DNA from 4 places in the Paenibacillus sp. SN-8-1 genome. Region 1 is predicted to be linked to each of the others. Evidence: predicted binding sites of a transcription regulator. Region 1 holds the regulator's gene; each other region holds the start of a gene.
The links. Region 1 encodes Rex, which represses fermentation and respiration genes when NADH is low (regulators of the CRP and FNR family bind a similar motif). Its sites were predicted from a motif close to TTGTGAAATATTTCACAA; they were not measured.

Region 1 (6,080 bases):
GACAGCCTGTTGGCCCGGATTTATTTGGCCATGTCCTATTTGAATATGAATGATACCCGGGAGGCGGGACGGCATTTTCAATGGGTGCTGCCATTGACGGACAACAAGCGGCTTAGATCCATCGTCTATAATGCGCTTGGTTGTATTGAAGCGAAGATGAACCATATGGATAAAGCACAAGAATATTTTACATTAGCCCATCATATTGATCCTTCATTTACTGAGCCCTTGAATAATTTGGATGTATGCCAACAAAAACGGGGATCCCTGCAGTTCGGAGCCCAGCTTACTTCATTATTGTAATGTATCTTAATTTGATGAACGATGCGACCATTCAATGGGATTTTTTCGCATCGTTTTTTGTTTGTTATAGGGTAAAAGAGGGGTGCGAATATTTGTTTGCATGTCTTAATTTCCAAACCGAGTTTTTTTTGATATGCTGTTAGAGAGACTGGAATGAAAGGTAATGAGTATATAATGAAATATGCCGTTCTCGATTTTGAAACGACAGGTAACCAGTCCTCTGATGAAATTATTCAAGTTGGGCTTGCTATTATAGATCATGATCGTACGATTAGCCAGGTATATTCCTCGTATGTGAAGCCGGGTGTACCGATTCCGCCTTTTATTTCTGGGTTAACAGGGATTACCGAGGAGGATGTACAGAACGCTCCCTTACTGGATGAGGTTATGATGGAAATGGTGCCTCTTCTGGACGATGTGATCCTCGTTGGCCATAACGTTGCTTTTGACTTTAATTTCTTACAGAGTGCTTTGGACAAAACGGGCTATTTACCCTTTACGGGGAGAATCCTGGATACCATGGATTTCCTCAAAATAATGTTTCCTTCGCTTACATCATATCAGCTTGGCTTTGTGTCCGGTGAATTTGGGGTAACCCATGACAGACCTCATCAAGCCGATTCCGATGCCTTGGCTACCGCACTTATTTTTGCTAAATGTCTGGAAGAGATTGATGACCTTCCACTTCTCGCTTTGCAGCGGCTTTCTGACCTGTTCTCAGGCGAGGACAGTGATTTGGGATGGTTCTTTGATGCTGCACTCCAGATCAGGGAGAGGGAAACGGACGCTTCAACAGATGGGTTCACCTATTACCGTCAGTTCGCGCTTCGGACAGAAGACTGGATTGACATCAAGCCGCCGCGAAGTGAGGATTTCGATAATCCTCTGAAGGATAAATCTTTCGAGCAGTTTATGGCTGATGTTCGTGCGAACTTGAAGAGCAAGCTCCCTGGGTATGAAGAGCGGGAAGCTCAGAATATCATGCTTGAAGACGTCATGAAGGCCTTTGATGAGGATAAGCACTTGTTGGTCGAAGCAGGTACGGGTACAGGGAAGTCACTCGGTTATCTGCTGCCTGCGATTTATCACAGCGTTAAGTCTGAAGAGAAGGTTATGGTAAGTACGCATACCATCAACCTGCAAGAGCAGCTCCGCGAGAGAGATATTCCTCTGCTTACGGACGTGGTTCCTTTTCCATTTCGGGCAGCAATCTTCAAAGGAAGAGGGCATTATTTGTGTCTGCGCAAATTTGAACATAAAATAAACAAGAGAGATTTCACTACACCAAAGGAAGAAGTTATGACGGCTGCACAGATGATCGTGTGGTTAACCCAGACCGAGACCGGGGATGATGAAGAGCTGAACCAGGGCAATCGGGGAGCTGATTTCTGGGAGACGGTTGCCAGTGAATCGGATTCCTGTCTGGGACGCTCATGTCCATGGTTCAGAAAGTGCTTCTATCATAAGGCCAAACACGAGGCTGGTGTAGCTGATGTGGTGATCACGAACCACTCGAAGCTGTTCACAGATGTGAAGGCGGGTCATCAGCTGCTTCCGAGCTATGAACGTCTTGTCATTGACGAGGCACACCATCTCGAAGAAGTAGCCGGCAAGCATTTGGGTATGAATATGAAATACTTCACGGTCGTTCACACCTTGACACGCCTCTTCAAGGACAGTAAGACGGGTCAGCTTCCGAATCTGCGGGCTCAGCTTCAGACCAGCGGGTCGGAGAAGGCCAGCGAGTGGATGAGTGTAATTGATAATCTGTACCCTGAGATTATTGAGATCAAGGAGAACTGGGATCGTCTCAGCGATCAATTGTTCGGACTCATGCCTGAGCGAAGCGATGCCGCTCCCGGAGACCCGGGACAGTTCGTTCTTCGTCTGCTTCCGCACAAAAAGCCCAAGAATTGGGATGCGCTTAGTGAAATCGAGAATCAGATTTACATGACTATGGGTACGGTAATTCGCAAAGGCGAACGTATGGTGAATGAGCTAAAGGAAGATGACGAAAGTTATAGCTCTGAGAGCCTGGTGACGGATATAAGCGGTCTGTTCAAGGATTTGGGAGCTGAGAGGGACAGTATCCGTTCTTTTATGAAGCTCGACAATGAGGAGACGGTCTACTGGCTTGAAGGTAACGGTCATTACCGCAGCCGGTCTCTGCAAATTTATGCTGTACCCGTTGAGGTAAGTGAACAGCTTAAAGCTCTTTTCTTTGATAAAAAGAAGAGCGTTATCATGACCTCTGCTACTTTATCCGTAGACAAGTCGTTTCAATATATGATCGAGCAGCTGGGACTTACGGAAGCTTCTGAGCAGGATCAATTATTGACCTCGTTGCTTCCCTCACCATTCAAGTACAGGGAACAGGCCCTGCTCGTCATCCCTCGGGATTTCCCAAGTGTGAAGGGCAGTGTCGGGGACGATCATTTCGTGAATACACTCGTACAGTCCTTGGCTGATTCGGCAATTGCTACCCAAGGACGCATGCTTGTATTGTTCACTTCTTATCGTATGCTTAGACAGGTATATGACCCCCTGAAAGAGGTTCTATCTACACAGGGGATTACAGTCATTGGACAAGGAGTAGACAGCGGAAATCGGACTAAGCTTACTCGAAGATTTCAGGGCCAGCAGGCCTCTGTATTGCTCGGTACGAGCAGCTTCTGGGAAGGTGTCGATATTCCAGGGGAGGCTCTTACGAGTCTGGCTATCGTACGGCTTCCATTTCAACCTCCGAACCATCCGCTGGTAGAAGCCAAGAGCGAGCGGCTGCAGCAGCAGAAGAAGAATCCATTTATGAAGTTGTCCGTCCCGCAGGCGGTTATCCGCTTCAAGCAGGGATTTGGACGACTGGTGCGGTCCTCCCAGGACCGCGGTATCGTGATTGTATATGATACACGAATTCTCGAGTCCTATTACGGGAAGTATTTCCTTTATTCTTTGCCAGGCCCAAAGATGGAGCATATGCCCACCAACCAAATGGTGCCTCGGATTTCGGAATGGCTTGGCCACCGGTGATCAACCGGACTCATTAGCATTAGGGGGAAAAAGAAATGAAATCGGAGAAAATCTCAGATGCGGTGGTACGCAGATTACCCGTATATCTGCGCTTTCTGAATGAACTGAGCCTTCGGGAAGTCGCAACCGTCTCATCGCAGGAGCTTGGACAAAAGCTGGATCTGAACCCGGCTCAAATTCGCAAAGATCTTGCATACTTCGGTGATTTTGGTCGTAAAGGTATCGGATATGATGTCTCCTATCTGATCGAGAAGATTCGCCAAATCCTCAACTTGGATCAGCAGATCAATGTGGCCCTTGTCGGGGCCGGGAACTTGGGTCAGGCCTTATCCAATTACAATACGTACTTGAAGGACAATATGAAGATCGTGGCGGTCTTCGATGCCTCGGAGAAGAAGGTCGGCCAGAAGATTAATTCCTTGACCGTACAGCCGATTGAAGATCTTGGTGCTACCGTGAAGAAGCTGGGTATCCGGATTGGAATTATAACTGTGCCTGATTTTGAGGCACAACGGGTAGCCGATCAGCTTATCGATGCTGGAATTGAAGCGATCCTTAACTTTGCGCCAACAATTCTGAAGGTGCCTGCCGAGATACGCCTGCACGCGGCAGATTTTACAACGGATCTGCTCAGCCTGGCATATTATTTGGGAGATGGAAAGGAAGCAGTGACAAATGAGTCGTAAATGGTTAATTGAAAACGGAAGCTTTGCTGTGCTGGAACCAGGACGTTCTGTGGTCAAGGGATATATGTTAATTGAGGACGATCTGATCAAATATGTCGGAGAGTCTCGTCCCGAGGTCGAAGAGGGGACAGACACTTTTGACGGAAGGGGCCTGCTATTTGCTCCAGGGCTGATTAATACCCATGGTCATGCAGCGATGTCTCTGCTGCGCGGTTATGGGGACGATATGCTGCTCCAAACTTGGCTGCAGGAGAAGATGTGGCCGATGGAAGCCAAGTTCACCTCCAGAGATGTATACTGGGGTACCGCGCTGTCTGTCGTGGAAATGCTTAAGGGAGGTACGACAACCTTCCTGGACATGTATGACCATATGGATCAGGTAGCTAAAGTAACGGAGGAATCGGGAATTCGTGCTGTACTGATGCGCGGAGCCATTGGCTTATGTCCTGAGGACGTACAGCAGCAGAAGCTGGAAGAGGCGATACGGTTCGCCCAAGATTGGCATGGCAAGGCGGATGGGCGAATTACGACCATGATGTCCCCGCATTCCCCTTACACTTGTCCGCCTGCATTCATTGAGAAGTTCGTTCAAGCGGCTCATGACCTGGATCTTCCGCTGCATACCCACATGTCCGAGACTGCCGCTGAAGTGCAGCAGAATATCAATGAGTATGGTCTTCGTCCAACGATGCATTTGGAAAAGCTAGGATTCTTCTCACGACCTTCAATCATCGCCCACGGCGTGCATTTGAATGATGAAGAGATCGAGATTCTTGCTACGAATAAGGTTGCGGTGTCGCATAACCCTGGGAGCAACCTTAAGCTTGCCAGCGGCGTTGCCCGTGTCGTTGATCTGCAAAAGGCAGGGGTTGTTGTCTCCTTGGGTACAGACGGGGCAGCAAGCAACAACAACCTCGACATGTTCGAGGAGATTAGGCTGGCAGCCTTGATACATAAAGGTGTATCAGGTGATCCGACGGCTGTACCGGCAGAAGAAGCTCTTAAAATGGGCACGATTTATGGTGCTCAGTCCGTATACCTGCCAAATACCGGAAGGCTTGCGGAAGGCATGAAGGCTGACTTCATTGCTATGAATACCGATCAAGCTCACTTTATTCCGCATACGGATTTCATTTCTCATATGGTATATTCCGCTGGCCCTAAGGACGTTGAACATGTGTGGGTGAACGGGAATCAGGTTGTTAAGCATGGCAGCTGTCTGACCATTGATGAAGAGCGGGTACGCAGAGAAGCTCAAGCTTGTTTCGAAGGATTGCTCTCCCGCTAAGCGGAGCACTTCTGAGTGAAAGGAAGTGATCGCATGAAGAAAAAAACGAAATGGATTTTGATGTCCATAGTTATCGCCCTGCTGATTCTGTTTGGAATTCAGAGATATTATGTGTATTCGATGGAGGATTATTGGAACGAGAAGAACGCTGCTGTCATTGTGGCCAAGCAGCAGGCTAATCTGGCTTCGTTAACACATGCCAGTAAGTCCGTATGGGATACCGTGTGCTGGGTGATCGAAGGCAAAAGTACATCGGGAGAAGATATTGTGGTATGGGTCGTTGATGGTAAGGTTGACCACCAGGAGCTGGCGAAGAATGGAGTCAGCCTTGATCAGGTTAAGAACAGCATCAAGTCTCAAATGCCGGATATCTCTATTGTCCGCCTTGTCCCAGGTATATTTGATCAGGGGGCAGGGAAGCAATACGTATATCAATTGTTCTATAAAGATGGAGATCATTACAACTATAAGTTTTATAGGTTCGCCGATGGCCAGGCTCTGCCTGATACCTACACTTTGCCTAATCGGTAGGCTTGAGCCTTAGTGTTCTCCTATATTAAGAGACCTTCCAATTTAATTGGAAGGTCTCTTTGAATTGCGAACAATTCTTGAACATTAGAAGAAATTATCGATTATTTCAAATATTTTCAATAAGAAGTTTAGAAAAAAGTATATATTCTATGATATACTATTACTTGTACGTTTCAGTATATGATGATACACAAACAGACGGAGAAATCCGTTAATTTTTTTGAGTGGTCGTGTTTTGTATGTAT
Region 2 (6,080 bases), 2.2 Mb from region 1:
TGCTCTACCCTGCCTGTATCTGGAGCCACAACAGCCGGGTTGGCGCAGTAGACGAACAAAGCGTGGATAGGAGGAGCGAGCTGCAGAAGAACATCTCCCAGCTGATTCATGCTGACAGTCCTCGCGTCCGGGTTCGGCCGCAAGTCAGGCCGCTCCAGAGCATCGCTGTTCACCTTGGCATAGGGTCCATTGGACTTGAAAACCCCGCCTCCCTTAACCAGCCACTGACCGGTCAGCGCGGGCAGGCAGGTGATGGTTCTGACCGTCATGCCGCCATTGTCATGATGCTGAAGTCCGTTGCCAATATGAATATAAGCCGGGGAAGTCTCACCGTACATCATGGCAAGCTTCACAATATCTTCCGCGGGCACGCCTGTAATCGAGGCTACAAGCTCAGGCGTGTACTCCCGGACATGCTCTCGCAGCTCCTCATGGCCTACGGTGTACCGGGCCAGGAACTTCTCATTTACCAGCCCCCGGTCAAACAGAACATGCATCATTCCCAAAGCAAGAGCTGCGTCCGTCCCCGGGTACAGTGGAATGAACCAGTCGGCTCGATCTCCGGTCCGGTTGCGGTGAACATCGATCACAACCAGCTTCGCCCCGCGCTTTCTGGCCTTTTCGATAATTGGAATCATATGCATGTTCGTGCTCACAATATTGCCGCCCCATACAATGAACAGTTCAGCCTCAGCAGCATCCTCCGGAATCGTCCCACCACCGAACCCCATTGTATACTTGAATCCTGCATTGCCCGCAGCATTGCAGATCCCCTGCTGGAGCTTGGTTGAACCCATACGGTTAAAGAACCTCCGGTCCATGCCATCGACACTGAGAATCCCCATATTACCGTAGAAACTGTATGGCAGAATGGTCTCTGGCCCGTGCTCAGCGATCAACCGCTTGTAGCGGGAGGCAATCTCCGTAACGGCTTCCTCCCAGGAGATCCGTTTGAAATTGCCCTCGCCCTTCGCGCCTATACGCTTAAGCGGATAGAGCACGCGCTCCGGGTGATACACTCGTTCCGTCATGTTCCGGACTTTGTTACATATAGCGCCTCCAGTAATCGGATGCTCGGGATTCCCCGTCACCTTGACAATCCTTCCATGCTCTTTATGCAGTAATAACCCGCAGGTATCCGGACAATCCAGTGGACACACAGCAGGGAATATTCCATTCTCTTGTTCTATCAAGCTCATCTCTCCCTTTAACCTGATCTAATCTATCATAAAGGGAGAGTCTGCCGACTGCAAAAAAATATTAATTAAAATCCGTTTCAATTTAAGCGGGACGAGGTAATAATGATTAAAGTTCAGCATAAAGCAGGGTTATTCCCCCAAATCCTGCTTTATGCTGAATTTTGTGTTCTTAGGCAAATTTTATACCGCGCTTTTCCGAAGAGGCTCTGCACCCCTTAAGTTCTGCTGCCCTGCTGCCTTCTCTTTGGCACCACGGAGATAGGCCAAGTAATACGCCCCCGCGACGAAGACAGATCCTCCTACAAGGTTCCCGAGCCAGACGGGAATAAAGTTCCCGAAATACTGGGCCCATGTATAATGTCCAGCGAAGATCGCAGCCGGAATCAGGAACATATTCGCGACTACGTGCTGGAATCCAATAGCCACGAAGGACATCGTAGGGAACCAGATTCCGAGGATTTTGCCGCTCATATTATCCGCACCATAGGATAACCAGACCGCCAGCGCCACCAGCCAGTTACACCCGATCCCGGACACAAAAGCCTCTACAAAGGTCGCATCCAGCTTATGCCCAGCCATCTCGACGGTCTTGGCCAGATAAGGACCGGTCTCTGTCAATCCGGCCACATGGCCGAAGAAATAAGCAACGAAAAGAGCCCCGGCAAAGTTACTAATCGTAATGAAGATAATATTAACGGCTCCTTCACGAAGGGTTATTTTCCTGGCCATACCGGCAAGAGGAACCGCCATCATATTCCCGGTCAGCAGTTCACCACCCGCAAGCAGTACCAGGATCAGGCCAACCGGAAATACAGACGCCCCGATAAACGTCGCAAAGCTGCCCCATGCCTTGGGGGCACTGGCAATTACACGAATATCAAGCAAAAATCCAAGGGCAATGAATGCACCCGCCAAAAATCCCAGAATCAACATCGTAACCAGCTTGTTGCGCGCCTTGTGTGTCCCATTCTGAACCGTGATCTCCGCAATTTGGTCCGGTTTATAATATGCCATAGCAAAGGCCTCCCTCAGTAGTGTTATCTCTCACTCCAATCCTATTGTAGTGCGTGCTCCCGGCGTATAAAGTAACAAAAGTCATAGTTAGTGAATATTTTCACATATTGTTAAGAACTATCCTTCCTCCATAAAAAAAGCTCCCTTCCCTTGGGAAGACAGCTTTATAAATGCCAAATTACAGCTTGCTTATATACTTTGTAATTTGCGTCTTAGTTAATTTGGTTCCTTTGTTGTACTCTACAAGTCTCCATGTCTTCTTGCCATTAATTACATTCTCCTTAAGGATTGCATGCCAGCTGCCTTCCTTTTCGACGTATATTCTATCCTTGATGGCCTTACTCCATTTCTCCATTGGCATATGTTCAAAATCACCAAAGGACTGCCAAAGCTTCGGGTCATAATTTACGGCTTCAATGTAATACCGGGTTAGTTCCACGTAATAATATCCTTTACCGAAGGCGTACATCCGCTCAATTTGAGGAGAATCTTCATTGCCGCCTCCAGCTTCCCAGGAGGGAAAATAATAGGCCCCGTTCTCATAGTACGACTTGCTGACTTTCTTCGGAGTTACACCAAATAGGCTCTGGATATACTGCTCCGTGTCCTTCTTCGGAATTTTGTAGTATGGCCAATCATAGGTCTTCCCATCTTGATCGGTAAGGGGACGAACCACTATGCTCTTCATTAGCTTCTTCAGTGGACCGATTCCATATTTGGTCGTATTCGTGGCCGCAATGCGGACAAGCTCATCATCTTTATAGGATTTAATATCGAAGTGCTGAACTTCTTCCGGAAAATTGCCGAGGAATTCCATCATTTGCTTCTTCTCACTCAACGACTTATTAGGATAAATGTTCGTGCCAAGCGGATCAGATATTTTGGCAGCAATCTGTAGATCAGGTACGGATTGCGCATTCGAAGTATGCACCTGATATGTATTTAGGCCCAAGGCTGCGACCAGCAGAGCCGCAACTGTTTTTCTCATTTCCCATTCTCCCTTGTCCATAGATAATCTTAACCCACCTCAATCAAGGAAGCGATTACCAGCAGATCAAAAACAACCGCCTCCCAAAGAAGACGGTTGTCAGAAGTCATATTGTTCATGTTCTAATGAATGTGATGATTATACGTGTGCCGGCTCTCTCGATGGAACAGGAGGAAGCGCCTGAAGCCCGGCCGTATTGAGGAAGTTCCATGGCTTGTTGTAATGCGGCTGGAAGAAGAAATCGATAAAGGCCAGCTGCTCCATCTTCATATTGTTCTGAACGCAGACTGAGATCGTATTGATCGATTGGGTAAGATCCGCTTTCGACATGAGCTGTGCTCCGAGAATGCGGCGGGTCTCTTTTTCAAATACCACCTTAAGCTTAACGGGTTCGTGAGTCGGCATGAACTCAGGACGGTAGTTCTCATTGATGATAACAGCTTCCGCATCAATCCCTGCCTCTTTCGCGGCAACTTCGGTCAGTCCGGTCCCTGCAATGTTGTCCTCATAAATCTTGATCCCCGAAGTGCCTTGAGTTCCCATGTAAGACACGGTAGGCTCCACCAGGTTGCGGGCTACAAGCGTTCCCATCCGAACCGCATTGGTCGCCAGCGGAATATAAGCGTGCTTCTTCGTTGGATTATAGAAGACTGCGCAGCTGTCACCAGCGGCATATACATTCTTCTTGCTGGTCTGCATGAACTCATCCACGATGATCGCACCGTTATCCAGCATATCCACTTGGCCCTTTAGCAGGCCCGTATTCGGACGGAAGCCGATACACATGATGACAAGATCCGCGTCATATTCGCCCTTGGAAGTTACGACTTTAGTGACATTGCCATTCTCCCCTTCGAACCGGGTTACCTTCTCCCCAAGAGCAAGCTTGATTCCATGCTCCTCAAGGTTCTTCTCGATGACATCCGTGAATTCCGGATCGAGGTATTTGCTGAGAATGCGTTCTTCGGCATCAATCAAGGTGACCTGCTTGCCATTCAACTGAAAGGCTTCAACGAGCTCCACGCCAATATATCCGGCTCCTACAACCACGATATTACGTGATTTCTCAGCTTTCTCGATAATGGTATTGGAATGATTCCAGTTCTTCGAGAGAACAATATTGTTAAGCTCACTGCCTTCAAATTTAGGTACGATCGGCCATGACCCCGTAGTTACGATGAGCTTGTCATAGCTGTCTTCAAATTCTTCTCCGGTCTGGAGGTTACGTGCAACCAGCACGCTCCGCTCCGTATCGACACTTACCACCTCATGAAGCATCTTCGTATTCACACCGAGCTCGGCAAGCTGTTCAGGCGAAGAGTAGAACAGACCCTGTGGGTCCTTGACCATACCACCTACATAAAGTGCGATCCCGCAAGACAAGAAGGAAATATTGTCATTGCGTTCATACACGGTGATCTCGGCCTCCGGATACAACTTGGCGGTGTTAACAATGGCTGCGGTTCCTGCATGGGTACATCCGATAACTGCTACTTTCATGATTTCTTCCTCCTCCATATTTATAAGCAAAATGTTTGTTATCAAATTGTTTCTGAGTGATTGTGAAAAAGTTCACTTTTAAAGCTGAAACCTTGTGAATTAATTCACCTTATGCTGTTATTATAGTGTGATTTTTTTCACATTACAATAGGTTAAAACGTTGTTCACGCAATGTTCACAAATAATGGCATTTTTAACCTTAACTTTAATTGCATTATTCAAAAGGCATCATATGGGGAGGTTCATGCTTGCTGCCTTTTGGCCAAAACTTCTGTAGTCCTATTCTCTCCGGGGAGCCTGCGGCCTATCCCGGCTTATATTTCTTTTAAAAGGTGGATTATGCGGGTAATGGAATGCATACAAGGGAAAGCTGAATATAATTATGTGGCGTGAATTCTGAGAAGGAGGCCGGATTCATGAAAACGATTTTTGTTGCCGGAGCACACGGAGGAACAGGAAGGCGGATCGTTCGTGAATTGATCGAAGCCGGTTACCGGGTGCATGGATTGGTAAGAACAGAGGACCAGGCGGCAGTAATTCGGGAGATGGGTGCTGAACCTTACATCGGCGATCTGAATGGGGTATTCTCAGCGGGGCTTAAGGGAGCGGATGCTGTTATCTGCGCGGTGGGCGCAGGGGCCTCAGGCAATCCGGAAGAGGTCGATCATCTGGGCACTGTACGGCTAATTGAGCAGTCTATACTAGATGGGGTGGAACGGTTCATCCTGATCAGCTCGATCGGTACCCTTGCGCCTGATCAAATGCCGGATTTACTGAAGCCCTTCCTGCTTGCAAAAAAGCGGGCCGAGAAGGTACTTGAAGAAAGCAAGCTGAATCATACCATTATTCGCCCAGGCGGGCTAACGAATGATCCCCCAACAGGCCGGGTTACCGCCTCTATTGGAGTTACCCAGCATGGGCGGATCTCCAGAGATGACGTGGCCAGGGCAGCGGTACTCGCCTTGACCCTTCCTCAAACGGAATCTTGCGAGTTCGAGATCGTTGAAGGGAACATCCCTCTGGATGAGGCACTACAACAGCTTAGCTCAGCTCAGAAGGACCGCTCTGGAATGAAATAATTCTTCTCCTACGACAAATAAGCCGTCCCCCCTTAAGGGGAACGGCTTATTACTTGATACAAAGCAGCACAAGCATCCCGTTCAACGGCCCCTGTGCTTATCCTTGGCCTTCTGCCTCGCAATTTCCCGCTTACGTTCCTTCAGCTCTTCACGCTGCGCCTTGCCAATTACCCGCTTCAGCTGCTTGCGCTGCTCCATCTGCAGCTTAATCGCCTGTTCGGCATAGGTTCCAACGCCATGGGATCTGCTCTCCTCGGCTGCAAGCCTCTGTAGCCGCTTGGGATTCACCCGGCGTGTGGG
Region 3 (6,080 bases), 1.0 Mb from region 1:
ATGGAAGATGGCCGTTCCCTGTCAAGGAAATATGTAATGGGGGCAAGCCGCCAGATCGCGGGCTTCGCGTATTGGTATATGAACAGCGAGAGCGCGGATGTCTGGTCGGCTCTGCGAAATGCTAACCGGTACACCGGGTACTCATTCTGAGGATTACTTCCCTCTGCGGAGCACTTGATTCAATACCTCGGATAAAATAAGTCCCATAGCTATGGCGCCCGAGATTAGAAACGCCTCGGCAGCGAGTTGGACGGCTGTGTTATATTCGTTCTCGACAAATTTGCGCATAGAATCATAAGCGAGGCCGCCGGGGACCAGAGGAATTATACCGGCAACACTGAATATAATGACAGGCATCTTATAGAATCGGGCAAAAAACAGGCTGATCATTCCCACAATCGCGGATGCGGAGAGTGAAGCCAGAACTGGACCAAAGCGCGGCTGCAGCATGAGATAGATCACCCAGCTCAGCATGCCAGCAAGGCCGCATTGAAGCAGGGAGCGCTTAGGCGCGTTGAACAAAATTGTGAACGCGGAGGATGCTATAAAGCTGGCGACCAGCTGGGCTACCATAACCATAACTGAAGACCTCTTTCATCTTAGAAAAATATAAACACTACGGCGATGCCCGCACCAATGGCGAAGGCGGTAAGAAAGGCTTCCGCTCCGCGGGAGAGACCGGATACCAAATGGCCAGCCATTAGGTCTCGGACGGCGTTCGTGATCAGAAGGCCGGGTACGAGGGGCATCACCGAGCCGATGATGATCTTGTCAAGTGAGAGTCCGATCCCTGCACGGACCAGCAGCACGGAGACCAGACCTACGAGAAAGGCGGCGAACAATTCGGCGAAGAATTTGACCTTCACCAGCCTATGAAAATATATGACGGCAGAGTAGCCGAGTCCCCCGCTAACAAGGGAGGGGAGAAGATCCTGCCATCCGCCCCGGAACATGATCATGAAGCAGGCGCTTGCAATTGAGGCCGCGGCAATCAAGACCCACACGGGAAAGGCATGGGCGGCATGATCTATTCTCATCAGTTCCTGATGTGCTTCTTCTGCCTGAATCATACCGCTGGTGAGCTTGCGGGAGACACTGTTCACAGCCGTCACCTTCTGCAGATCCGTGGTTCGTTCAGCAATCCGGATCAGCTTCGAGGATGCTTCGCTGCCCGCTTGAAATATAATCCCTGTTGGTGTTACATAGCTATGGGAAATGGGGATACCGAGACTTGTGGCAATCCGTGTCATGGTATCCTCCACACGGTAAGTTTCGGCCCCGCTTTGCAGCATGATTTTACCGGCTAGCAGACACAAATCAGTAGCCGTGTCAATATCGGCTTTATGATTTGGTTTAGAAATTTCCGGGGTAAGTTCCAAATTGATCTACTCCTCTTGGCTTGCAACTCGATTTGACCGTCCACATTATATCATGTGGAAGCAGGGGGCGGCATGTTTAGCTTGGTGGAGAAAGGGTAAGTGATGAATAAGTGACGCAAGTTATAAATGTGACAGAATTATAAAAATAATTTGAACAAATTATGAACATTTTGTTGCGGTTTGTGGTATACTTAATTCATAAGCAAGCCCTTTCAACATTTAACCAGGAGTGATGAACATGTCAGCTAAAGTATATCCTTTCAGTAAAGTTCAGCAAATGAAAGATGATGGCTATACCGTTGCTTTTTATATGACCGTAATATCCTGGGCGCTCCTTGCATTCGGTGTTGTGCTGTGCCTCTTCAACTTATCTGAGTTCAACGACCGTAATCTGGCCTTGATGGGCGGCCTTGGCGCTATGATCTCCAGTGTATTCGTGTATACGATCGGAACCTCGATATATCTGGTTCAGTCCAATTCGAATAAGAATGATAATTGATTAGCTTTCAAGCGAGATAAAAAATTATTAAAAACCCTTTAGACTGATGTCTTAAAGGGTTTTTTTGCGTCCATATTAATAGTTGTGAACACTTCGTGAAAATAATGCCTTCAAATGGAAAGGAATTTATGACGATTTGGTTAACACGTGACAAATCTCACATGCAATCTGATAAACTGAAACAGCTTTGATGTGTATGGGTAATTTATATTAATAAGTACAGCTTGAACTTGGATATCCATTCGGTTCATTCTGTACCTGATGAAGAGGTGATGGGAAAATGAAAAGCAAGCGGTCCGGCTGGAAACTGCTCACGATTCTGGTCTTGAGCTATGCTGTGATCATCGCAGTGTCCGTAGCCCTCGGATGGGATAAGTTCATCGTGCTTGATCCGAAAGGACCTGTGGCTGAAGTTCAGCAAAAGCTGATCATTCTAACAGGACTAATATGTATGGCCGTCGTGATTCCAGTTATTGTTCTCATGGTGTTCATTGTATGGAAATACCGGGATACTCCAGACAATGATGCGCCTTATCAACCTAATTGGCATGATAGCAAGCTGCTTGAAACCATTTGGTGGGGGATTCCAATCGTTATTATTATTGTGCTTGGTATCTTCACTGCGCGCGATACGTATAAGCTTGCCAAACCCCCTGTAACGGATGCGAATCCGATTACGATCCAGGTTACTTCACTGGACTGGAAATGGTTGTTCCAATACCCGGGACAGAAAATTGCGACTGTGAACTATGTGCAAATTCCGGCAGGCGTTCCGGTACGCTTCCAGCTGACATCGGATGCTCCGATGAACTCCTTCTGGATTCCACAGCTCGGCGGTCAGGAATATTCGATGCCAGGTATGGCTATGCAGCTGTGGCTGCAGGCAGACAAGCCAGGCAAATATTTCGGCTCTGGTGCTAACTTTAGTGGTAGGGATTTCGCTCATATGCAATTCGAGGTGGAGTCCAAGCCACAGGCAGAATTCAATGAATGGGTGAAACAGGTCAAGGCTTCTTCACCGGAGTTAACCAAAGAGGGTTACACTCAGCTGGCGAAACCAAGTACGGCCAAACAAGAGTTCTTCTCGTCCTATCCGGATGATCTGTACACCGAAATTGTTGATAAGAATGGCGGTATTTATATGAATCACAGTATGGATAGTATGAATTCCGGCAGTTATAACGGTTCAACAAAACCATAATGACAGGCGAAAGAGGGTTACGTAATGTGGGAAAATATTAAAGATTTCGCCTCCACTTTTTTCGTCACCGGTGATCCGCTAATTTATGGTGCGGATGTGTCCATTGCACTGACGAGTATCGCAATCGTCTTTGTTCTGACGTATTTCAAAAAGTGGAAGTGGCTTTGGCGGGAATGGATCACAACCGTCGATCACAAAAAAATCGGTATCATGTATCTCATCGCTTCACTGCTTATGCTCTTCCGCGGCGGTGTCGATGCGCTGCTGATGCGTACACAGCTGGCTCTGCCGAACATGAAGTTCCTTCAAGCAGATCACTACAATGCTGTATTTACAACTCACGGTACGATCATGATTCTCTTCATGGCGATGCCGCTGATGTTCGCCTTGTTCAACCTGGTTGTACCTTTACAGCTGGGTGCAAGGGACGTAGCTTATCCGTTCCTGAACTCGATGAGCTTCTGGCTGTTCCTTATGGGAGCCATGTTGTTTAACTTGTCCTTTGTCATCGGGGGTTCACCTGATGCCGGATGGCTTAGCTATCCGCCGTTATCCGAACTGTCTCACAGTCCGGGAGTCGGAGAGAACTTCTACATTTGGGGGATTCAGATCTCAGGTATCGGTTCCTTGGCAACAGGGATCAACTTCCTGGTAACCATCTTGAAGATGCGTGCACCAGGTATGAAGATGATGAAGATGCCGCTGTTCTCCTGGTCTGTACTTTCCAGCTCGATCATGATCATCTTCGCGTTCCCGATTCTGACCGTTACGCTGGCTCTGCTCTTCCTGGATAGATTCCTGGGGGCTCACTTCTTCACCATGGATCTGGGCGGCAATCCGATGATGTATGTCAACCTGATCTGGATGTGGGGTCACCCGGAAGTGTATATCGTGGTTATTCCGGCATTCGGTATCTTCTCTGAGGTTGTAGCAACCTTCTCGAAGAAGAAGATATTTGGTTATAAATCGATGGTATTCTCTATGATGCTCATCAGTATTGTATCCTTCTTCACATGGGCCCACCACTTCTTCACGATGGGTTCCAGTGCGAACGTTAACGTGTTCTTTGCCATCTCGACGATGGTTATCGGTATACCGACAGGGGTTAAGATCTTTAACTGGCTGTTCACGATGTTCCGCGGGCGGATTACCATTTCACAGCCGATGCTGTGGACTCTTGGATTCATCCCATGTTTCGCCGTGGGCGGGGCAACCGGTGTCATGCTGGCTGTAGCTCCTGCCGATTATCAATACCACAACAGTTACTTCCTGATTGCCCACTTCCACCAAGTGCTGATCGGGGGCGTTGTGTTCGGTTATCTAGCGGGGATGTACTACTGGTGGCCGAAAGTATTCGGATTCAAACTGGACGAACGTCTTGGTAAATGGGCGTTCTGGCTGTGGAACATTGGTTTCTATGTATGCTTCATGCCGCAGTACGCACTCGGCTTCATGGGTATGACTCGTCGTCTGTACACTTACGGATCAGACACTGGCTGGGATCTTGGCTGGGCACCGCTTAACCTTGTATCCACAGTGGGTGCGTTCCTGATGGGTCTAGGATTTATTTTCCAAGTGTGGCAGATCAGTTACAGTATCCGAAAAGGCGAGCGCGACCTCACTGGGGATCCATGGGGTGGACGGACGCTCGAATGGTCCATTCCATCTCCTGCGCCAATGTATAACTTTGCGGTAGAACCGCAAGTGACTACAGATGACGCATGGTGGAAAGTCAAAGAAGACAGAGCGAAAGGCATTAAGCCCGCACCTGTCAAGTATGAACCTATTCATATGCCGAAGAACTCGGCGATACCGTTCATTATGTCGGTATGCTGGTTTACTGCCGGATTCGGCTTTGTATTCGATTGGATGTGGATGGCAATTCCGGGTCTGATCGGGGTAGCAATTTGTTTGCTGGCACGTTCCTTCTCGTACGATACGGATTATTACATTCCGGTTGATGAAATTGAACGCACTGAGGCAGCTTTAAGAGGGAGGACCGTCTAATGGCACACGCGACAGCAGAGCATTCCCACGCGCATGAAGCCCACGAGAGTCACGAGTCCTTGAAGGTGCTTGGCTTCTGGATCTTCATCGTTACCGATATCTTGATATTCGGCACATTATTCGCCTGCTATGCGGTTCTTCATACGCATACGAACGGCGGACCTGGCGCCAAAGAGCTATTTGAAATGCCAGGGGTTATCGCAGAGACCTTTATCCTGCTTACAAGCAGCTTCACAAGCGGTTTGGCTGTGCTTGCCATGCATAAAGGCAAGGTGAAGCAGCTGATCGCTTGGCTGGCCGTGACCGCGGTTCTGGGCGCTGCCTTTATCGGGATGGAGCTTAATGAGTTTGTTAAGATGGTCGAAGAAGGCCATAAGATCTCAAGTAATGCATTCCTGTCTGCTTTCTATACACTGGTTGGTACACACGGTCTTCACGTATCGATTGGTCTTGTATGGATGATAGGGCTCATGATTCAGTTGTCCCGTAGAGGCGTTACTGAAGTGACTACCCGTAAAGTAACAAACCTCAGTTTGTATTGGCACTTTTTGGATGTCATCTGGATCTTTGTCTTCACCGTCGTATATTTGATGGGGGTGATGTAAGATGAGTCAGCATAATACCGGACATGAACATGCCTCAGGTGAGGGACATGGTTCACTGAAGTCTTATGTGATTGGTTTTATTTTCTCCATCGTACTGACGATCATTCCACTCTTCATTGTTATGAATGGTCTGCTTAACAAAACTCAGACTGTCATCACAATTATGATTATGGCCGTTCTTCAGCTTATCGTTCAGCTCTTCTTCTTCATGCATATCCGTGAAGGCGAGAAGCCAAGATGGAACGTCATGACGTTGATCGTTGGGATTATTATCGTACTCACAATTGTAGGCGGATCGATCTGGATCATGTCCTTCAACTCTACAGTACAATAGTAAGAAACAGCTCCAGATCATTTGAATCAGATTACAGCGCAGGACGGGAAGGCGC
Region 4 (6,080 bases), 420 kb from region 1:
TACAGGCCTTGGCTGATCGTGATTACCAAGATAATTGGCATTCCAACCCTGATTATGCAGGGTGGTCTGCCATCTGCTCATAATTTTCTTCAGCTCCAGCAAAGTCCAGGAGCGCATTTCCCATTTTCCCGTCCCGTTCGAAGCTGAATCCAGTGTCATATGCTCGAATTGGAATACCATATTGAGTTCATGACGCTTGTCGCCAACATACTCTAACGCCTGTTCGGGGCCAAGCCCTGAAGTTTCACCAACCGTCACAATGTCGTAATCCATGAGTACTTCCTCATTTAATTTACGAAGCATGAAGTGGACCTTCTCCAGATTAGAGAAGAGCTGATAAGCCTGGCCAACCGGAAGGTGCTGCGGGTTATCTGCGTTCGGAAGGCCTTTGGCTTTTACAATATGGGCTATAGCATCGAACCGGAAGCCGTCAACTCCTTTTTCAAGCCACCACCGGATCATTTGATATAGGCCGTGAACCACCTCATCGTTATTCCAATTGAGGTCCGGCTGATGCTTGGAATATAAGTGCATGTAGTATTCATCAGTCCTATCGTCATGTTCCCAAACTGAACCGCTGAAGTAAGATTCCCAATTGTTCGGATACAGACCATTCACACCTTGACGCCAAATATAATAGCTGCGCTTGGGATTATCTTTCGATGAACGGGATTCGATGAACCAGGGATGCTTGTCCGAGGTATGATTAAGCACAAGATCCATCATGATCTTAAGTCCCCGGGAATGAGCTTCCTTCAGTAGGTCATCGAAATCCTCCATCGTGCCAAACTCGGGATTAATCGCATAGTAATCACTGATATCATAACCGTTATCTTCTCCAGGTGACTGATAGATTGGACAGATCCATATCACATCGATGCCCAGATCCTTTAGATAATCGAGCTTGGAAATAATTCCTCTGAGGTCGCCTTTTCCATCACCATTTGAATCCTTGAAGCTAGTTGGATAGATCTCGTAGACTGCGGCTTCTTTCCACCAGGTTGAATTCATTTAAGACTCCTCCTCACGTAAAAATATACACGGTACAGCAGATCAACGCGAAGGTAGATAGGGAGGAAGTGGAACATTTATGATGGATACAGGAACTTCCAGAATGTGACCAGTCTGAATATCGTAGGTGGTCTCTAGCTGGTTAGCCCGCAGCAGGTTGCTCAGGCTCAGACCGTATCGCTCTGCGATGTCCGCGGCAGTCTCTTCACCGCCAACAACATGCTCCCGGCGTAATTTATCAATTCGGCAGGCGCAATGCTTGAAAGTGGGCTGCTTGGATAATGGATCTACAAAATCGACTGTTAACTCGTTCGCTGCCTGATTGCCTTCCCAGCTTCCGTAGTGAAAAGGAACAAAAATTAATCCCTTCTGAACCACATCACTGATTCTGGCTGGAACCTCAATCCATCCCCGTGGAGAAGATATCCGCACCAATTCACCTTCGATAATTCCGTGCTTGTCTGCATCCTCATGATGCAATTCAACGTAACCTTGCGGCGCAGCCATCTGCAGATAAGGAGAGCGCCCGGTCTTCGTACGGGTATGCCAATGCCAGACCAAACGTCCCGTTGTTAACCACATCGGGTAGTCTCCGTCCGGTCTCTCGGAAGCCGGAGTGTAGCGAGTCGGATGAAGGATGGCACGCCCATTTGCATTTTTGGCTATGAATTCTTCTTGAGTCAGAGAACGTCCCGTAAATTGAACTTTAGTGTAGCTCTGGGTATACTCCGGTGACGTGTGAAATTGTAGATCAGAATAGAGGCGGGGCGTGCCTTCTGGATGCGCCTCATTAACCGGCCAACGCAGTCCGTTGGCTTGTTCCAGCTTGTCATAAGTGATACCGGTCATATCACAGGGACGTCCTTTGGATACCGTCTTCCATTCCTCGAAGGCTTCCTCGGGGGTAGAATACGAGATTAAAGGCTGTCCGTCTTGATCCCGGAAGTCCATACGGTCAGCGAAATCGAGCAAAATTTGAAGATCGGTGCGCACTTGACCGGGAGGATCTATTGCTTTACGAAGCAGGTTGATAGTCCGGTCCGCATTTTCCATCGTACCTTCTTTTTCGCCCCACATGGCAGCAGGCAGTACCACATCAGCTACTCGGGATGTTTCAGTCAGGAAATGATCCTGTACGATAACAAAAACTTGATCCAGCGCGGCTTTGGCCCGTCGGCGGTTCGGCAGAGAGACAAGTGGATTCGTTCCAATATTCCAGAACACCCCAATCTGTCCGCGTTCCATCATCTCCAGCTGATCCTCGATTCCTTTCTCGGGGCCAACGGGAAGCTGCATCGGATCCACATTCCACAGGCGTCCCATTTCTTCAATATGATCCGGGTTCATTGGATTTCGATGCGCTGGATAGGTCCCTACACCGCCAGCAGTCCGATTCGCAGACGAGCTTGGCTGTCCAGCCATGTGGAGAGGACCGCAGCCCGGCTTTCCAATGAGACCGCGGATCAGGTGAAGGTTATTGATGGCAACGCAAGTGGTTGTAGCATCAGCACTCTGAAAGGCACCCTGCAGAGTTGTGGTGACCAGAGAAGGTGTATCCGATAATATTCTAGCCGCTTCTATTAACTGTTCCTTGGGGATTCCAGTCTCCTGGGCTGTGCGTTCCGGTGTCCATTCGATAACACTTGCGGCCATCTCCTCATAACCAATGGTATATTGCTCAATGAAGCCCTTGCTTGCAGCCCCGTTTTGCAAGATCAGGTTAATTAATCCGTTCAGCAAAGGAACATTCGTTCCTGGAATGAGCTGTAAATGAAGGTCTGAGCTCCGGGCCGTCTGGGTCTTCCGGGGATCAACCGTAATGATATATGGCTTGCCGTTGCGCTTTTTGCGCTGCATGATCCGTTCATACAGCACGGTGCCTGTCTCAGCAACATTATGTCCGAACAGCATCAAGGTCTCTGCCTCGTCAACATCATCGAAGGAGGCAGGAGTACCATCTGCACCGAAGGATTGAAGCAGACAGAATTCAGTGGTGGCTGTGCACAGCCTTGTGTTCGCATCCAGCAAATGCGTCTTTAGCCCGGCACGGCCTATTTTGGCAATAGTGTAATAGTCCTCGAGAAAACCTTGGCCAGTGGAATAGATAGAAATACTGTTATTTCCTTTTTCCTTCTGAGAAGCCTTCACTTTAGATACGATAAGCTCCATAGCTTCATCCCATGTTGCCGGAACGAGCTCTCCCTGCGGGTTGCGGATCAAAGGTGTGAGCACCCGGTCCGTGCTGTTGTTCGCATACCACTGGTTTTCACCCTTAGGGCCCAGCCGGCCGCGGTTAATAGAATGAGCTCCATTTCCTTTGATACCGACAATGTGATCATCCTTAATCGCGATATGACAGCCGCATCCTACAGAGCATAAATTACAGGTGCTGTAGACCCAGCGGTCCACCTCACCCTGACTGTAGACATTCATATCGATACGTTCATTGTCCCAACTCATAACGAACCTCCATTCTCTACTCAAGATTGATAAAAGACGGGTACGACAAATTTAATGGCGGCAGCCCCATAGACTTCCTTAAGTTCTGCTCCTGCGTCCTTAAGAAGGGACTTGATACCAGGAAATCGTTTCTCCAGCTTTTTCGCTTCCTCAGAATCCTTGTGGTCCATCCATTTTACGGCACGAAGCCATGCCCGAATGGTGGGTTCAACGATCTCGTCATTCAGATATACAATGGAAAGATCATTCTTGATTTCATCTAATGGGGGTTCGGAATACTGTAATCTAGGCAGCAGCCGTTCCAGCGCCAATTTCTCATCTATAAGTGAAGCGTGGAATAACTTTACAAGGGGGTGTTCCATTTTTTCTGTCTCAACTAGGGTCAGATTAACTTGATCCGCCACATCCGTAAGCAATTCAAGCAGCTTCCTCATGTTACTCCTCCTCCCAAATCTCTAATGAGTAGACATATGTCTGAAATTACCCATTGCAGATCGAACATAACCAATTGCATTCACTGATCGGCAGCTATATGTCGGTAAATTACAGAAGCTTGGCATGGGATATGAGTTGCCATAATGACATGAATCCGTAATTGAGAGGATGGATTCTGTGCAACCGCGGTAATCGGGCAACTGATCAGACAAGGCTTAATCTGGCAATGTGACAGGTATCACTATGCCGCTCAAACAACTGTGTTAGTTTCAATTAGCAGAGATGTTTGAATAGGAGGAAACAGCATGAATAAGATGAAGAAGGAAAGGGATTATTCGCGCTCGCCTTTTATTGTCATTTGGGAAGTTACACGTGCTTGTGCGCTTAAATGTCTTCACTGCCGGGCAGAGGCTCAATATACCGCAGATCCGCGGCAGTTATCGTTTGAGGAGGGGAAGAGGCTGATCGACCAGATCGCGGAACTGGACAATCCCTTGTTCGTTTTTACCGGAGGAGATCCCTTGATGCGTCCTGACCTGTACGAGCTGATTAAGTATGCGGTGAACGAGAAGCAGCTTTCAGTCTCTATGACACCGAGCGCTACACCAAGAGTCACCAGGCAGGCAATTGAGAAAGCGAAAGAGTCGGGACTGTCCAGATGGGCCTTCAGTCTTGATGGGTCATGTGCTGAAATTCACGATCATTTTAGGGGAACCCAGGGTTCATTTGACCAGACCATGCGGGGGATTGAGTGGTTGAAGGAGCTTGAACTGCCGATTCAGATTAACACAACGGTCTCGAATTATAATCTTCATGACCTTGAAGCGATCTCACATAAAGTGCAGGAGATGGGCACCGTGCTATGGAGTGTATTCTTCCTGGTGCCAACCGGCCGGGGAATGGTCAAGGATATCATTTCTCCTGGGCAGCATGAAGAGGTGATGAAATGGCTTGCAGAGCTATCCGGCAAGGTTCCTTATGGCATCAAGGCTACGGAGGCACCGCACTATCGGCGGGTCTATGTTCAGGAAATGAACCGCCAGCGCCACGGGAATTCCTCATCAGGCCCGGCTTCAAGAGCAGATCATTTGAGCGCCCATAATCCATTGGCCGCTTCCCATTCAAATCCTGTACCAAGCTCAGTTATGAAGCGGAAAGATGTGCTCGGACGGGCTCCGAAAGGTGTGAATGATGGGGACGGGTTCGTGTTCATTAGCCACATTGGTGACGTATATCCCAGCGGGTTCCTGCCGATTGTTAGTGGGAATGTGCGAGAGCAGCAGCTTGGAGAGATCTATCGTAATTCTGTGGTGATGAAGGAGCTGCGCGACAAAAGTCTGTTGAAAGGTAAATGCGGAGTCTGCGAGTTCAAAGAACTCTGCGGGGGATCAAGGGCAAGAGCATACGCGATGACCGGCGATTATCTGCAAAGTGACCCTTACTGCGCCTACATTCCACGTGCCTTGGCAGTGGCTGATGAACAGGGCTAACACATACCTGATTAGAGAGCGAATACACAACGAAATAAACCGCTCTGAAGTTGATTCAGTAAAGTCAACACCTGAGCGGTTTTTGGGTTGTGTATTACTTTTCACACAGCTGCAGTGGATAGCAGAGCGGAGCATTTTTCTTTCACACACGAATCAACAATTATTTGCCATCTGGAGTGACTCTAATTAGACCGGCCGCTCCCTTAGAGGCTTGATTGAACTGATGGCTCACCATGGTGTAATCGCCAGCTTCGGTCAGCTGGAACTCCACCACAGCACCGCCGCTTGCGGGGAGAAGCACGGTCTGCATGCCATGCAGAACATTATCAGGATTACCATCGAGGTAGACTGTATCCATCAACGTTCCAACCACATGGAAGGAGGATACTTCATTAGGTCCGGCGTTCAGAACATACAGTCTAACCCGGTCTCCGACGTTGGCTTTCAGAGGATGCTCTGTCAGGGTATAGTTGTTACCGTTAAAGACGACATAACGTGGCTTGGCGTTCTGAAATGCCTGGTAGTCATTCTCCTTATACCATTCACTTTGTACTATCGTGTATTCCTGGTCTATCTGTTGATCGGTGGGATATCCGTCCTTCGGCTCAACAATAATCATGCCATACATTCCGTTGCCCAAATGCAAGAGGACCGGCTTGGTCCCGCAATGATACATGAATACTC

Region 2: a site for Rex is predicted at 2,302-2,319, ahead of ACRRNK_RS20305 (formate/nitrite transporter family protein). Genes of this name have one in related genera too.
Region 3: a site for Rex is predicted at 2,024-2,041, ahead of ACRRNK_RS04545 (ubiquinol oxidase subunit II). Genes of this name have one in related genera too.
Region 4: a site for Rex is predicted at 4,133-4,150, ahead of ACRRNK_RS11505 (TIGR04053 family radical SAM/SPASM domain-containing protein). Genes of this name have one in related genera too.

Annotation. Positions count from the first base shown of each region.
Region 1 covers NZ_CP194782.1:1,991,819-1,997,898, forward strand. Annotated here, with positions in the region: gene ACRRNK_RS09420 (tetratricopeptide repeat protein) at 1-303, shown strand, start outside; gene dinG (ATP-dependent DNA helicase DinG) at 478-3,330, shown strand; gene ACRRNK_RS09430 (redox-sensing transcriptional repressor Rex) at 3,366-4,016, shown strand; gene ACRRNK_RS09435 (amidohydrolase) at 4,006-5,304, shown strand; gene ACRRNK_RS09440 (DUF5590 domain-containing protein) at 5,338-5,835, shown strand.
Region 2 covers NZ_CP194782.1:4,150,466-4,156,545, forward strand. Annotated here, with positions in the region: gene ACRRNK_RS20300 (molybdopterin-containing oxidoreductase family protein) at 1-1,199, opposite strand, end outside; gene ACRRNK_RS20305 (formate/nitrite transporter family protein) at 1,380-2,213, opposite strand; gene ACRRNK_RS20310 (hypothetical protein) at 2,392-3,201, opposite strand; gene ACRRNK_RS20315 (FAD-dependent oxidoreductase) at 3,340-4,701, opposite strand; gene ACRRNK_RS20320 (SDR family oxidoreductase) at 5,118-5,780, shown strand; gene ACRRNK_RS20325 (YjdF family protein) at 5,862-6,080, opposite strand, start outside.
Region 3 covers NZ_CP194782.1:966,717-972,796, forward strand. Annotated here, with positions in the region: gene ACRRNK_RS04525 (S-layer homology domain-containing protein) at 1-150, shown strand, start outside; gene ACRRNK_RS04530 (threonine/serine exporter family protein) at 154-573, opposite strand; gene ACRRNK_RS04535 (threonine/serine exporter family protein) at 600-1,379, opposite strand; gene ACRRNK_RS04540 (hypothetical protein) at 1,618-1,878, shown strand; gene ACRRNK_RS04545 (ubiquinol oxidase subunit II) at 2,159-3,079, shown strand; gene ACRRNK_RS04550 (cbb3-type cytochrome c oxidase subunit I) at 3,104-5,086, shown strand; gene cyoC (cytochrome o ubiquinol oxidase subunit III) at 5,086-5,691, shown strand; gene cyoD (cytochrome o ubiquinol oxidase subunit IV) at 5,693-6,025, shown strand.
Region 4 covers NZ_CP194782.1:2,411,382-2,417,461, reverse strand. Annotated here, with positions in the region: gene ACRRNK_RS11520 (glycoside hydrolase family 13 protein) at 1-1,011, opposite strand, end outside; gene ACRRNK_RS11515 (molybdopterin-dependent oxidoreductase) at 1,054-3,471, opposite strand; gene ACRRNK_RS11510 (hypothetical protein) at 3,492-3,905, opposite strand; gene ACRRNK_RS11505 (TIGR04053 family radical SAM/SPASM domain-containing protein) at 4,212-5,396, shown strand; gene ACRRNK_RS11500 (multicopper oxidase domain-containing protein) at 5,557-6,080, opposite strand, start outside.